One region of the Stenotrophomonas sp. YJH_SMC_25 genome, then DNA from elsewhere that is predicted to be linked to it. Evidence: predicted binding sites of a transcription regulator. Region 1 holds the regulator's gene; the other holds the start of a gene.
What was found. The regulator FliA, encoded in region 1, starts transcription of late flagellar genes. The targets are predictions, from matches to a motif close to TAAAGTTTNNCNNNCNNNGGCCGATAA.
Positions count from the first base shown of each region.

Region 1 (3,400 bases):
ACGAATGTGTCCGCCAACCTGGCGGTGGCACTGGCCGGGATGGGCAAGCGCACGCTGCTGCTGGACGCCGACCTGGGCCTGGCCAACATCGACGTGATCCTGGGGCTGAACCCGACCTTCACGCTGGCCGACCTGGTCGCCGGCCGCTGCTCGCTGGACGACGTCATCGTCGAAGGCCCGAACGGCGTGCTGGTGGTGCCGGCCGCGTCCGGCCGCCGGCACATGGCCGAGCTGGCCCCGGCCGAGCACGTCGGCCTGGTCAACGTGTTCTCCGAGCTGGAACGCGAACTGGACATCATGGTGGTGGACACCGCCGCAGGCATCACCGACGGCGTGCTGACCTTCTGCCAGGCCGCGCAGGACACCGTGGTGGTGGTCTGTGACGAGCCGGCCTCGATCACCGACGCCTACGCGCTGATCAAGGTGCTGTCGCGCGAACGCGGCGTGGACCGCATCCAGGTAGTGGCCAACATGGTGCGCGACCCCAACGAGGGCCGCGTGCTGTACGAAAAGCTGACCCGCGTCTGCGAGAAATTCCTCGCCGATGTCTCGCTGAACTACCTGGGCTGCGTGCCGCAGGACGACTGGCTGCGCCTGTCGGTGCAGCGCCAGCAGCCGGTGGTGAAGGCCTACCCGTCCAGCCCGGCCGCGCTGGCGATCACCGAGATCGCGCGTCGCACCGCACGCTGGCAGGCGCCGACCGAACCGCGTGGCGGCGTCGAGTTCTTCCTCGAGCGCATCCTCAAGCAGCGCGGGGTGGCCGCATGAAAGGCGCAGCCCAGTACAGGGAAGTCCAGCGCTCGGCGGCCAACGAGGTCATCGCCCAGCATTCGGACCTGGTGCGGCGCATCGCCCACCACCTGGCCGCGCGGTTGCCGGCCAGCGTTGAAGTGGACGACCTGATCCAGGCCGGCATGATGGGCCTGATCGAAGCGTCGCGCAGCTACGACGCCGACCAGGGCGCCTCGTTCGAGACCTATGCCTCGATCCGCATCCGCGGTTCGATGATCGACGAGATCCGCCGTGGCGACTGGGTGCCGCGCTCGGTGCACCGCCGTGCACGCGATGCCGCCGCCACCATCCGCCGCCTGGAACAGAGCAGCGGCCGCGCCGCCAGCGCCACCGAAGTGGCCGCAGCGATGGAGATGCCGCTGCCCGAATACCTGCGGTTGATGGAAGACGCCGCCCGTGGCCAGGTGCTGAGCCTGGAGTCGCGCATCGAGGACCAGGGCGAGCTGGACACCGTCGCCCAGGGCGGCCCGACCCCGCAGCAGGTACTGGAGCGTGGTGAGTTCGGCCGCGAGCTGGGCAAGGCCATCGGCCACCTGCCCGAGCGCGAACAGCTGGTGCTCTCGCTCTACTACGAGCAGGAACTGAACCTGAAGGAGATCGGCGCGGTGCTCGGCGTGAGCGAGTCGCGGGTCTGCCAGATCCACGGCCAGGCGGTGCTGCGCCTGCGTGGCCGGCTCAAGATTTTCGAGGCGGCGGACGCCGGCCTGGAAGAATGAACATGCCCGAGGCGGCTGCCCCCGGCCGCCCGGAATGAACAACAAAGGAACTCTGCTTTGAACAAGAACATGCGCATCCTGATCGTCGATGACTTCTCGACCATGCGTCGGATCGTCAAGAACCTGCTGGGCGATCTGGGCTTCACCAATACCGCCGAAGCCGAGGACGGGCATGCCGCGCTGTCGCTGCTGCAGAGCCAGCCGTTCGATTTCGTGGTCACCGACTGGAACATGCCGGTGATGACCGGCATCGAGCTGCTGAAGGCGATCCGTGCCGATGCCAAGCTGAAGACCCTGCCAGTGCTGATGGTCACCGCCGAAGCCAAGCGCGAACAGATCATCGAAGCCGCCCAGAACGGCGTGAACGGCTACATCATCAAGCCGTTCACTGCGCAGACGCTGGAAGAGAAGCTCGGCAAGATCTTCGAACGCCTGGCGGCCAGCGCCTGATGGATACCACGGTCGACAAGAGCGCCCTCTCCCTGCGCCTGCAGGAAGCCCTGGACGCACTCGAGTCCGGTGACGAGGCCGCCTGGCGGCAGCGCATCGACGGACTGGTCGCGCTGCGTACGCAGCCGATGATGAGCGGCCTCTCGCGGCTGGCCCGCGAGCTGGGGCAGGCACTGGGTGAGCTGCCGACCGTGCCCAGCGAGGCCGGTGAGCTGGACGACGCCTGCGCACGCCTGGACCACGTGGTGGCAATGACCGAACAGGCCACGCACCGCACCCTGGACCTGGCCGAGGAATGCCGCAGCCTGACCGAACAGCTGCGTGCTGAAGGCCTGCAGCCGGGCCAGGACGCGCAGCTCGAGCGCATCCGCCACAACCTGACCGAGATCGCCCTGACCCAGAGCTACCAGGACCTGACCGGGCAGATCATCCGTCGCGTGGTCGGCATCGTCCGCCGCGTGCACGAGGGCTTCGGCGCACTCGGCCTGCCGCCGGAACAGCATCGCACCGACCCGGAACTGGCCGGGCCGGCACTGAAGGGACTGGACCGCCACGCGGTCTCGCAGAACGACGCCGACGACCTGTTGTCGGATCTGGGGCTGTAAGCATGAGCGCGGTATCCGACGACATCACTGCCGATTTCATCATCGAGGCACAGGAAATCCTGGATCGCCTGGGCGAACAGCTGGTGTCGCTGGAGCAGGCACCGCAGGACACCGAGCAGCTCAACGCCGTGTTCCGTGGATACCACACGCTCAAGGGCGGTGCCGGCTTCCTTGGCGTTACCGCGATGGTCGAACTGTGCCACGCCGCTGAAGAGGCCCTGGGCATCGCGCGTGCCGGGCAGGCGGTGCTGCAGGCCCACCACTTCGACGCCGCCCAGCAATCGCTGGACTACCTGCAGTCGATGCTGGACGCCGTGTCCTCCGGCACCGAGCCAGGCTATGCGCCGCCGGACCTGATCGCGCAGTTCGACATGAACGGTGGCACTGCCGCGCCGGTCGCTGCGGCCGCCCCTGCGGCAGCTGGCAGCGACCTGATCACCGACGACGAATTCGAGGCCCTGCTCGACCAGCTGCATGGCGGCAACGCACCGACCGCGGTCGCGCCGGCCAGGAAGGCCGACGACGGCCTGATCAGCGAAGACGAGTTCGAAGCGCTGCTGGACCAGCTGCACGGCGGCGCTGCGCCAGGCGCGAAGCCTGCTGCCACCGTCGCGGCGGCACCTGCCGCTGCACCGCGCCCAGCGCCCGTACCGGCGCCCGCCGCCAAGCCGGCGCCCAAGCCGATGGCCGAGGCCGAGCACACCGTGCGCGTGGACACCAAGCGCCTGGATGCGATCGTCAACCTGATCGGCGAACTGGTGCTTTCCCGCAACCGCCTGAAGACCCTGCGTGCACGCCTGCGCGACGAGGAGCTGGACCGCGCCGTATCGACGCTGG
Region 1 covers NZ_JCAFSV010000022.1:9,730-13,129, reverse strand. The annotation lists gene AC5P7E_RS20000 (MinD/ParA family ATP-binding protein) at 1-768, shown strand, start outside; gene AC5P7E_RS19995 (RNA polymerase sigma factor FliA) at 765-1,508, shown strand; gene cheY (chemotaxis response regulator CheY) at 1,566-1,958, shown strand; gene AC5P7E_RS19985 (protein phosphatase CheZ) at 1,958-2,563, shown strand; gene AC5P7E_RS19980 (chemotaxis protein CheA) at 2,566-3,400, shown strand, end outside.

Region 2 (3,400 bases), on a different contig from region 1:
TGCGAGCCTGGAGCGAGCACTGCAAGCGGGCGCCGAGCTGCGCTTCGGACCCGCCGATGCGGGCGACTGGCGCGTGGCCGAGATCCGCGACAGCGAAGGTAACCGCATTGCGCTGCAGGCGCGCGCAGCTCTGTAGAGCCGAGACCACGCTCGGCTGCTGTTGGCCCACCCGCTCCAGTTCAGCCGAGCATGGGCTCGGCCCTACAAGGTCGCGGCGCGCGAGCGCTGCAGCCAGTCATTGATGGCCGGGTCCAGTCGCGGGTCGTCCGGTAGCTGCATGCCGAAGCGCTGTTGCAGCACGGCACGCACATCCCCCACATCATGCAGCGGGCGCTTGTCCGGTGCCTGCCCGGCGCGATACTCGGTGTAGTTGCCGCTGCCGATGGTGCGGCGCCAGTCCGGCCCGGTCAGCGACGCGCGCAGCTGCCCGGGGAAACTGGAATCGGGATGGGTGCACACGTACCAGTTGCCCACCACGTTGTCGATCGGTGCCGGCGCCTGCAGGTCGAACCGATACATCGCCCGCCAACCATCGTTGGACTCGGCCGACAGCACGAAATCACCCTCGTCGGGCAGGCGCTGCAGCAGAAAGCGTTCGTGCGGCGTGGCCTGCGGCTGCGGATCATGCAGGCGCAGCGGCACGGTCGGGGTCAGGCTGCCGAAACCGGCATCCACCAGCCAATCGTCGCTGTCTACGTTCACGCGCAGCAGCAGGTGGGTACGCGCGGTCAGTTCGCCGTCCTGGGCGGCCAGCAGTACCCGCGCGCTCAATGGCTGCGCATCGAAGCCCAATGCCTGCAGCAGCGCCAGCAACCCGCCATTGAGTTCGAAGCAGTAACCACCGCGGCGCTCGTCGAGCAGCTTGCGCTGCACGCTGTCCAGGTCGATCGGCACCGCATCGCGCAGCAGGCAGCTGAGTGTCTCGAAGGGCAGCAGTGCGTTGTGGCGCTGCTGCAGCAGGGTCAGGCCGGCCAGGGTCCGCGGTGGCGGTGCATCCAGCTGCAGGCGCTGCAGGTAGCGGGGGACATCGAGCGTCGTCATGGAGGCAGCGGGCGGGGGAGGGGCGTCCACTGTGTTCCCCAAACCGGGGTTGAGGTCAAGCGCGGTGGCCGTGTCATGCCTCCGTCGCCTGCACCCGGTACAAAGACCGCGTCCACCAGCGATGGGGGGACGCAGACGAAGAAAGCGCTAAAGTTGTCCTGAGTCAGGCCGATACAGGTGCGTCTTTCCGCCTGGAGTCTGTCATGTCGGCCGTTGTCCCCCACCTCCGGTCCCTGCGCACGCGCCTTGCTGCGTTGCACTCGGCGTCCCCCGGGCTGCTGCGCTGGCTGCAGCCACATCGGCTCAGCGTGGCCAACAAGCTCAAGGCCACACTGTGGATCTGCGGCCTGGGCCTGGTGGCGATCGCTGCTGTCTACGCCTGGACTGGCCATGCCAACGCACTGGCTGCGCGCAGCCAGGCCAGCTACCAGCGCGGCAGCGATCTGGCTGCCAGCCTGTCCACGCGGGTGGCCGAAGCGCGTCGCCTGCAGACCCAGTATGCACGCAGTTTCGATGATGCCGACCGCGCGCAGCTGTTGGCCACGCAGAAGGCGTTGCAGACCGATCTGCAGGCGCTGCGCGCGATGCCGATGGATGCTGGCCGGCGCAAGGCCCTGCAGGCGCTGACCGAAGCCGCCGACGCGTTCTCGCAGGGTGTGGCCGCCCTGTTCGAACGGGTCGACGAGATGGGCCGTGGTGATGCCGGCCTCGCTGCGCAGCTGCAGCAGGCCGCCGACACCCTGCAGGCGCAGGTGGATGTGCAGCAGCGGCCAGCGCTGGCGCTGTCCCTGCAGAAGATGCGAAGGCAGGAGGCACTGCTGCTGCTCGACGGTGATTCCACCCACGCCGACCGCGCCAGCGAGGAGAAGCTGCCGTTCGACCTCGCGCTGGCGGGCCTGCCTGCGGATGTGCAGGACACCCTGCGCACCGGGATGGAGGCGTATCAGGCCGCACTGCTGGGGTATACCGCTGCCCGCGTCGGCCTGGATGTGGAAGCGCAGTCGCTGCTGGATACCGCCACGGGCGTAGCGCCGGCGTTGGCCGCATTCCAGCAGGCACAGGTGGCGGCGCTGGCCAGGGCGCAGGCACGCCAGCAGGCCGGCGCGCGCACCATGAGCGTGGTGTTCGCACTGACCCTGCTGCTGGTGGCCGGCGTGCTGATCACCAGCCTGGTGCTGGTGCTGCGTGCGGTGCGCCAGCCGATCCAGGACACCCTGCGTTTCGCCAGCGACATCGCCGACGACCGCCTCGACACCACCCTGCGCGTCTACAACGCCAACGATGAAATCGGCCAGCTGGCCCAGCGCCTGGTCGACATGCAGCAGCGCCTGCGCGCGCGCATCGAGACCGAGCGTGCGGTGGCCCGCGGCAACACCCGCGTGCGCCAGGCATTGGACAGCGCACAGGCCGGCTTGATGGTGATCGATGCCGAAGGCCTGGTGGCGTACGCCAATCCGGCGCTGCTGGAGCAGCTTGCACTCCGGCTTGAAGATCTGGTGGGGAGCGATGCGGTACGCCTGCATCCGGCACTGGCCAGCCTGGCTGGCGTGCGCCAGCGCGAGGAGCACGAGATCGGTCATGCCGGCGTCCGCTATCAGTTGATCGCCAATGCCATCACCGACGAAGGGCATTTCCTCGGCGTGGCAGTGGAGTGGCGCAGCCGCGCGCTGGAAACGCTGCTGGAAACCGAAGTGGCAGCACTGGTCGACGCCGCCGCACATGGCGACCTGCACGGCCGCATCGCGCTGGAGGGAAAACAGGGCTTCGTGCGCACGTTGTCGACCAGCATCAACCGCCTGCTGGCGACCTTCGAGACCAACCTCGGCGATCTGCAGGCGCTTCTGGCGGCGCTGGCCCGTGGTGACCTCAGCGTGCGCATGGAAGGTGAGCTGCAGGGCGTGTTCGCACGCATGCGCGACGATGCCAACGCCACGGTCGCGCAACTGGGCCGCATCGTCACCCGCATCCAGCAGGCGACGTCCAGCCTCGACACCGGTGTGGGTGAGATCGTTGCCGGTCACCATGATCTGTCGCAGCGTACCGAACAGCAGGCGGCCAACCTTGAAGAGACGGCAGCGTCGATGCACGAGTTGACCGACACCGTTGGCCGCAACGCCGATGCCGCGGGCCGCGCCGATGCCCTGGTGCAGGGGGCGGCCGCGGTGGCCCAGCGCGGCGGCGAGGCCGTCGGCCAGGTGGTCGCGACCATGCATGGCATCAGCGAGGCCTCGCGGCGGATCGGCGACATCACCCAGCTGATCGATGGCATCGCTTTCCAGACCAACATCCTCGCGCTGAATGCCGCGGTGGAAGCCGCGCGCGCAGGTGAGCAGGGCCGCAGCTTCGCCGTGGTGGCTGC
Region 2 covers NZ_JCAFSV010000003.1:125,251-128,650, forward strand. The annotation lists gene AC5P7E_RS05345 (VOC family protein) at 1-136, shown strand, start outside; gene AC5P7E_RS05350 (arylamine N-acetyltransferase family protein) at 202-1,041, opposite strand; gene AC5P7E_RS05355 (methyl-accepting chemotaxis protein) at 1,245-3,400, shown strand, end outside.
Region 2: a site for FliA is predicted at 1,190-1,216, ahead of AC5P7E_RS05355 (methyl-accepting chemotaxis protein). Genes of this name have one in related genera too.